One region of the Colwellia sp. NW0002-52-1 genome, then DNA from elsewhere that is predicted to be linked to it. Evidence: riboswitches for the same ligand, from Rfam matches in the RefSeq annotation. Region 1 holds a riboswitch; the other holds the start of a gene.
The links. A riboswitch is a leader RNA that binds a small molecule or an ion and turns the genes downstream of it on or off. The one in region 1 is predicted to bind cobalamin.

Region 1 (4,443 bases):
CAACTGTTTGTACTACGGCAAACGAAGGAGTGTCTTTAACATCACCTACGGTTACTTGAATACTCAATTCACCGGTCAGGTTTTTACTGCTGTCATCTGTAGCAATAACGGTTACAGAAAAAGGGCCAACATCGCCATTTTCGAAATCTGGAGCTGATACAAAGCTAAGTTCACCTGCTTGTGTAATGGTAAATAAAGCACTTGAGCTACCACCTAGCGATAATGTAATAGCATCACCATCGCCATCAGTAGCATTATAACTGCTCACCAACGTTGTGTTTTCTTCAACAACAGGGCTAGTATCACCTGTTACAAGTGGCGCATTATTGCTACCTGAACCGCCACCACAGCCAGCAAGTATTGTTGTACCTATGGCTAAACTTAGTGGCAACATTTGTCTTTTAAAAGTTGTTAACATTTATAATCCCTCGATTGTGTATTTAATTTGGAAACTTCGACCTTGTGATGCTCTGTTAGCAAGATCTTGATATTTATCATTGAATAAGTTGTTGGCACTGAAAGTCACGCGATGTTTACCTTCTTTCCAATAAACCAATAGGTCAGACACTGTGCGGTCGGCTGGATTGCCATTGCCCAAGTTACTGTTGTCATTTTGAAATCTGTTAATAAGGTTGAAGTACAAGTCTTTGTCTAGGCTAGTTTTAAATGATAACTGCCATGCTTTATTGACTTGATATTTTAGTGAGGCACTGTATTGCTGATGGTAAATGCCCGGTAACTTATTCTGATCAAATGCGACAAATTCAGATTGCATTTCACTGTCAATCAAGTTCACTTGAAAAGATAAAGACAACGGAGTAAATAATTGATAATTCAGTTGTGCTTCAAAGCCCATTAAATCGGCATCGCTAACATTTCTATAACTGCCAACATTACTTGAGTTAAAAATGGCAACAATAGAGTTTTCTAATGTTTGATGATAAATGGAAGAGGATATAGATAAGGCTTTATGCTGATATTGCCCACCAAGTGAGAACGTAACCGCTTCTTCAGGTAATAAATCATCATTGCCTTTGAAAGAGCCACGATCACCAAAAAGCTCGTATAGGGTTGGCGTTCGTACTCCGTCACTAACATTAGCGGTAATTTTAAAACGCTCTTGTTTAACGCTTAAACCTAATTCGGTGGTTAAATAATTTTCATCATTTCTCAGCTTCTCGGCCTCTGGTTGATTAAGTGCAGAGTTTACGTTTTTCTCATGTAAATTACTGATCAAAATATAGGCTTCTAATGGTAATGAAGTAGGTTGCCATTCTAAGCGAGAGCCTATGTTGGTTTGTTGTTGCTCTGCTGAAATATCACATGAGCCAATACCATTGCATTGAGTTGGCTGGCCATTATGTTGGCTGATAGATGTAAAGTCTTGTTTATTAAAACTGATAAAGGGCGTGAAGTTAAAATCTTGCCAAGTCATTAAAGGTTTTAATCCAACATGGTATTTTTTAGTTTCGTAATCACTGATATCGAACATAACAGAGTCAGGGCTTGAAATATAACGCTCGTTTTTGTCTTCAGCATAAGCTTCTAATTCGATCGAATCTAACAAAGATAAGCTGCTTAACCAATGATGCTGATAACTGTAGCGAGTGCTGTCTGAGCTTAATTCTGAACTGTTTTCTGGAGAATTATTACGGTAGTTAGGCAGTGACTTGTCTTGCTCATTATATTGTACATTCAACCTAATTTGATGCTGGCCTAGCTGAATAATGTCATTAATGAAAAATGTTTTTTTAGTGAACTCATTATTTCTTAATGCCTGCTCTGCTGATTTTGTGCTGTCTTCAAAGCTTTGAGGTACCAGAAAATCGTAGTCATTATCACTATTTATATAATGGCCACCAAATGAAAGGCTTTGAGTCTTAAATACTTTATTAAATAATAGGTTAGCTTCGCTATAACCAAATGAACCAGTGGCAAGGGTTAATTTAGCCGTGTCTTGAGTTGGGCTATAGGTGTTAATGCGAATAACGCCACCAATGGGGGTTGCGCCGGTGCCAATAGCTTGGTTTTTACTAATTTCAATGCTTTGAATTTGCTCGGTTGGTATTTGGTTTAAATCGAAACCACCAAATTGACTGTCATTAATTAATTGGCCATCGATATAGAGTTGAATTTGCTTGCTGCTTGAGCCACGAATAGAGACAGATACAGGATTGCCAATGCCACTTATTTGACGAATTTGAATGCCATTAACTTTTTGTAAAATATCGGCCAGCGTTTGCGATGTATGAACGAAACTTTCTCGTTGTAAAACCTGATAATTAGGAGAATTGAAACTCTGTTCGTTCACCACTTCAATAACTTCAAGATCTTGATTTAAAGGTGTTTCTACTTGTGCAAAAACCGGTGATGCCACAAAGGTAGTTATAAATAAATATCGTAAACGAGAGAACATGAACACCTCAAAAGTTTTTGAGGGGCGTACGGAAGGCAACAGACAATTTAGCAAAACTCTTGCTAATGTCGATATATTTCCGAAGCGCCCACCGCACTGCAAATAATTCTATGTTGTTTAGGCCGGTCTCCGGGCTTAACTTTGTAAAACAAAGTATTACCGTTGCGGGGGCAGCGTTAGAATTATGCATTAAAGCATGTCACTAACTTCCCGATTATCTCTTTATTTTTAACGTTGTTAACGTATAAATATCGAGCACCTAAGCAATTTTGAGCGGCAATTCTGACCCCATTACTATGGCTTGTCAACAGTTAGCATTATTAATCTTAAGGCGAATTAGGTTGCCGCTTTAGTGCTTGCAGAATTTACACTTATGAGTATTTTATAGACCTTATAAATACTCTTTCTATTAATTAATGAGGTGGTAGTTAAGGAATAAACACAATTGTAAGTGTTTTCCTTTAACTAAATTAACATCCAGTAGAAATAATATCGTATTTCGGGCCTATATCTTCTGATGCGGCTTGGGTATATCTAAAGTAGCAATTATCATCGCTTACTTGATTATTTTCATTGCTGTCATAGCCTACAAAAACAAAATTAGCGCCTTGCTCTTCAAAGATTTTTCTACCTGAGAGTTCAAACTGTTCAGACACTTGAATTTGTTTATAAACTTCATGATTATCGATATAAGAGTGTAATAGCCTTAAATCAACACCATTAAGGTCAATCGAGCCGTTATTGTCCATATCAATATCGACTAAGTCAGGTCGTCCACTTACAGGAAATGTAACATAGCTTGGCAATTTAGACTTAATGAATATCAAACGATTAGCTGCTTGTACGCTAACACTAAATTGAGTTAATACCGATATTTTAGCTTCTTTTGATAAACTGATGAATTTGGGTAATACGGTGGCTGCTAATATGCCAATTATTACAATAACAACAACTAATTCAATTAAAGTGAAACCTTTACTGCTACGACTCATTTACTACACACCACGGATTTTTATTATTTTTATTAACGATGTTGATTGTTCGTTAGTTTTTTTAAGCCACACTTTAACGAAATATTTTAAAATAACAAGGGGTTGGTTTTATTGAGGTTGTTCTCAGTAAGCAACTAACGCTAGCCTTGCCGTCGAAAGCACCTGAATAATTTTTAAATTACAACGCTGTCTTGCAATACTATTTCAGTTATCAGAGCGTCATGCTGACAAAATAGTCTGTACAAATGTAGTTGGTTTTTTGCTCGGTCTACATTGTGTTTCGCGTAATGGGTTTTAAAGTACGTATCGCCAGTTAAAAAATCAGTTAAAAACCGAATACTGAGCATAAAAGGCATTAATTTTATGCCCAATAATAAACTGTTTTGTTCTGCTGTGCTTAACACACCATTAAAACCGTTAAGGTAACCTTGGGTTAATACTTTGAGCATGTCAAAATCTATCACCATGTTATCTAATTCAGTACTATCTTCTGCGATTGATACGCAGCAAGTACGCACCATGTCACCAAAGTCATGCATTAAATAGCCAGGCATACAGGTGTCTAAATCAATCACCGCAATAGGTTTTTTGGTTATTTGACTAAATAATAAATTATTAATTTTGGTGTCGTTATGAGTAACGTGTAAAGGCAAGGTTTCAGTGGCTTTGATGATTTCTTCAATAAATGCACTTTGAGATTGAATAAACTCAATCTCAGCTTTAGCAGATATTAACAATGGCGCAGATGTAGATTTTATCGCTTGTTCTAACTGGCTAATTCGGCTGGTTAGATCATGAAAATTTGGAATAATTTCCGCTAGTTTTTTGCTGTCAAAGTCACTTAATGCTGAAGTAAATTGTGCAAAGGCTTGGGCCACTGATTTGGCTTGTTCAAGGCTCGTTATTACCTCTAAAGTAAAGCTTTGAGGTATGTATTGCAGAGCCCGCCAATACTGTTCTGCTACTTTGACATGGTTTTGTTTGTTTAAACACTTAAGTTGAAATACTGGCGTTAAAGGATAACCATTATTTTCA
Region 2 (4,443 bases), on a different contig from region 1:
CCAAACTTTTGTGGCAGCGGCAATATCTTTAGATTTATCTTGTGTGTCCCAAGTAAAGCCGGTTGCCATGACATGAAATTCAACACCATTATTTTCTAATAGATTACGTTCACCACAGGCCCAATCGCCTTTAATAAACTGTAATGCTGCTGCTTTATAACCATGACCTACGGCGCGCGCTAACGTACCAAATCCTGAGGTAGACTTACCTTTACCATTGCCGGTAATTACAATTAATAAACCACGTTCTTCTTGAGCTGAATCAATGCGAGCATCAACTTTTTCTTTAATACGTTGCATACGAGCTTGGTGTTTTTGTGTTTTATCTGTTTCTGTTGTCATGAGAGTTATCCTGTTTTACGCGTGCGATACATAATCGCTAAAAAGAAAATACTGCCGATGGCTGAGGTAATGATACCAATGGGGATTTCAACATTACTGAACGCACTGCGCGCTGCAACATCAACCCAAACTAAAAAACAGCCGCCAACCAGTGCTGAACCAATAATGAGTGGCATAGTTGTAACGCCGACTAATTGCCTAACAATGTGCGGGATCATCAAGCCTACAAAACCAATGCCGCCGCAGTAAGCTACTATCGTTGCGGTAACTGCCGCACACAAAGCTAATAATATTAAACGGAGTTTATCAATGTTTACGCCAAGGCTTGCTGCGCTTTCATCGCCAAGTAATAAAGCGTCAATTTGTCGATGTAAGGCAAAAATGGTTAACAAGGTGATCAGCACAATAGCGCCAATCAAATAAAAGTGGAACATTTCAACGCGAGCTAAGCTACCCATAAGCCAAAAAATAACACGATTGGTCGCAAAAGGATCACCAAGGTAAAGGATAAAGTGGCTAATTGAGCCTAGCATGAAAGAAACGGCGACACCTGTGAGTAATAAATGATTCATATTACGTAACAAGGTTGCTATGCCAAAAACAATAACGACGGAAAACAACGCACCAAGAAAAGCCGCTAGCGGTAAGGCAAGAGATTGTTGATCATTAAAAGCAAATGTAGCAATAGTTGCGCCTAAGCCAGCGCCGGAAATTATGCCAAATAAATAGGGATCGGCGAGTGGATTGCGCGTTACATTTTGCAAAATAGCACCTGCACAAGCTAAGCCCATGCCGGCAACTAAGCCGACTAAAACGCGTGGAATACGTATTTGCCAAATTACCATATCGTGTATAGGTGAAATACATTCATACAGAACACATTGAAGTATATCGTCACCAGTAATGGCTGCTGGTCCAAAGGTAATTGACGTAATAATAGAGAGAAGGGTGAAAATAATTAGGCCTGAAAAAACCCAAGTATTTTTACTTTTTATTGCACTAATAGTACTTAGAATATTTCCTAGATTAGTACTCAAGACAATTCACCTTCATTGTTAGCCGGGTTATCCGGGTTATCGGGTTTATTAGCCAACGGTATATTGCTTGCAGTTTGTGAAGCTGGATAAAAATATACCCTCGGCACTCCACAATGTTGAGCGTCGTCTCGATAGCAAGGTAAGCCAAAAACTTTGGTGAGTAATTCAGGCTTTAATACTTTATCTACGCTGTTGTCGCTAACTAATTGGCCTTTATCTAACAAAAGCAACCTATTACAGTAATGTGCGGCAAGGTTAAGGTCATGTATTGTCATAATAACCGTAATGTTTAACGCCTTAACTAATTGTAATATTTGATGTTGATAGTAAATATCTAAATGATTAGTTGGTTCATCTAGAACTAATACTTTTGCTTTTTGCACTAAGGCTTTGGCAATTAAAACCCGTTGTTGTTCACCACCCGATAAGGTATTGAAAAACTTAGCTTGGCTGTTGGCTAAACCCACTTTTTCAAGCGCGCTAATAATACTTTTTTTATCAGTGTCGCTATCGCGAGCAAACAGGGTTTTATAGGGTAACAGGCCCATGCGAACCACGTCATAAACTTTTAAATCAAATATAGGTGGGGAATTTTGTATCACTAAAGCAAATGTTTGTGCTAATTCATTAGGCTTGTATTGAGACAGTGCCTTATTTTTTAGCTTGATAGTGCCTTGCCAATTCTTGTAATGGTTTAGTAAGCACTTTAATAAGGTTGTTTTACCTGCGCCATTAGGACCGATAATGCCAATAATATCGCCGCTATTAACGTCAAATGAAATGTTCTTGATAATAAATTGTTTATCAACAGACCAAGATAATGATGCCACACTGAGTAATTTTGCCATTACAAGCAGCCCTGAGTGTTAAAAACTAAGGCGGTGCTTTTTAACATACTGTAAAAGTAGAGTATTTTCATTACTGCCTAAAAGTGAAAGCAAATTGATGAATTTAAATAAATATTAAATAAATTAAGGCGTGACAATAATAGGAAACAAGTGTCTTGTAGACAGTGTAACTCACGTGTATTCCCGCACGGCGTTATTAGTTTTATTCAAATAGTGTTATTTAAACATGTTGATACTAGGTGTCCTGACTTATAACTTTTAAAGAAAAGCTACTTACAGTTGCGGGTACAGTCGCGGCATTAAACCGTGTTCCCTATAAATTAGCCAAAAGTAATTAGCATGCTTGGCTAAAGTATCGTTTGTTAAGCGGGAGATTTTACGGTTAAGTACAGCGCTTTACAATGAAAACCTGTGACTGTCTTGAATTGCGATAAATTTAATAAAAAAGGAGCCGAAGCTCCTTTCAATTTATCGTGTTAAGTTATGGTATAAATTAAGCGATATTACCAAATTTTAACGCGATTCTCAGGTGCAATATACATAGCGTCACCTTCTTTAACATCAAATGCACGATAGAACTCAGGCATGTTTGATAAAGAACCTAAAGCACGGAACTCAGCAGGAGAGTGTGGGTCGGTGGCAACGCGGTTACGTAAAGACTTTTCAACCATTTTTCCACGCCATACTTGAGCAAAGCCCATAAAGAAACGTTGATCACCCGTTAAACCATCAATTACTGGCGCAGGTTTGCCATTTAACGAGGCTTTGTAGGCTTTATAAGCAATAGAAACACCAGATAAGTCACCAATGTTCTCGCCTAATGTAAGTTCACCATTAACGTTTAAATCGTCAAATACGGCATAGTCATTATATTGAGCTACTAAGTTATCTGTGCGTACTTTAAAGGCTGCTAAATCATCTTCAGTCCACCAATTACGCATATTGCCATCACCATCATATTTACTGCCTTGGTCGTCAAAACCGTGGCCCATTTCATGACCAATAACTGCGCCAATACCACCGTAGTTAACCGCATCGTCTGCAGCTAAGTTAAAAAATGGTGGTTGTAAAATAGCCGCTGGAAATACAATTTCATTTTTGGTTGGGTTGTAGTATGCATTTACTGTTTGTGGTGTCATGCCCCATTCTTGACGATCAATTGGGCCGCCTAGTTTAGCCACTTCTTTATTATGAGCAACAGTACCAGAGCGAATTTTGTTGCCGACTAAGTCGTCACTTTTGATAACTAATGCAGAGTAATCTTCCCATTTATCTGGGTAACCTATTTTAGGATCAAAGCTCGCTAATTTAACATGTGCTGCTTTTTTAGTAGCGTCTGACATCCACTCAAGATCATCAATACTAGCGCCATAAGCACCACGCAAGTTTTCAACTAACTCTGTCATACGCACTTTCGCTTCAGGTTTAAAGTGGCGGCCAACATAAACTTTACCAATAACTTCACCTAAGTTGCTATTTACCACGGCAACACCGCGTTTCCATGCTGGACGTTGCTCTTCACGACCACTTAATTGCTTTGAGTAAAAGTCAAAGTTCTCATCATTCAAGGCCGTGGTAAGTGAATTAGCAAAATTACTTAGTGTGTGAAAAGTTAAGTAAGTTTGCCAATCGGCTAAAGAAGTTGCTGCGAAAGTTTCACCAAAACCTTTAACAAACGAAGGTTGGTTAATAATAAGATCTTTTTGAGCAGGAACGCCTTGTGCTTCAAGAAATGCAGTCCAGTTAAAGGCATCAGTAACTGTGTTTAACTCGCTAACATCAAATTTGTTATAACGCTTGGTGCTATCTCTAGATTCAACTTTTGTCCAATGAAAGCCTGCTAACTTTGTTTCAAGCGCCATAATAGTTTGTGCAGCTGCTTTACCATCTTTTAAACCCGCTAAGTTGAACATGTTTTCAATGTGAGCAACATAACCTGCACGCAATTGTTTAAAGCGCTCTGTATCGTTGAAATAGTAGTCTTTATCAGGTAGGCCTAGACCGTTCTGCCAAACATGAGTGGCGTAGCGAGTTGAATCTTTAGCATCTACACTGATGTAAAATGCTAATGGGGTATTTATACCAATTTTTTGATTTTCACCAAAAAATGTCGCTAGTTCAGTTTTATTTTTAAGGTTATTGATTTGATCAAATATCGGTTGAATTGGCGCAGTGCCTAAAGCATTGCGGGCTTCTTCATCCATAAATGAACGAAA

Region 2: another riboswitch for cobalamin. It lies ahead of AC27H3_RS12355 (ABC transporter ATP-binding protein); the one in region 1 lies ahead of AC27H3_RS17870 (TonB-dependent receptor plug domain-containing protein).

Annotation. Positions count from the first base shown of each region.
Region 1 covers NZ_BAAJLU010000038.1:446-4,888, reverse strand. The annotation lists gene AC27H3_RS17875 (cadherin repeat domain-containing protein) at 1-418, opposite strand, end outside; gene AC27H3_RS17870 (TonB-dependent receptor plug domain-containing protein) at 419-2,416, opposite strand; cobalamin riboswitch at 2,520-2,694, opposite strand; gene AC27H3_RS17865 (prepilin-type N-terminal cleavage/methylation domain-containing protein) at 2,887-3,408, opposite strand; gene AC27H3_RS17860 (phosphotransferase enzyme family protein) at 3,582-4,443, opposite strand, start outside.
Region 2 covers NZ_BAAJLU010000012.1:24,255-28,697, reverse strand. The annotation lists gene cobO (cob(I)yrinic acid a,c-diamide adenosyltransferase) at 1-342, opposite strand, end outside; gene AC27H3_RS12360 (FecCD family ABC transporter permease) at 348-1,379, opposite strand; gene AC27H3_RS12355 (ABC transporter ATP-binding protein) at 1,376-2,227, opposite strand; cobalamin riboswitch at 2,445-2,594, opposite strand; gene AC27H3_RS12350 (M13 family metallopeptidase) at 2,731-4,443, opposite strand, start outside.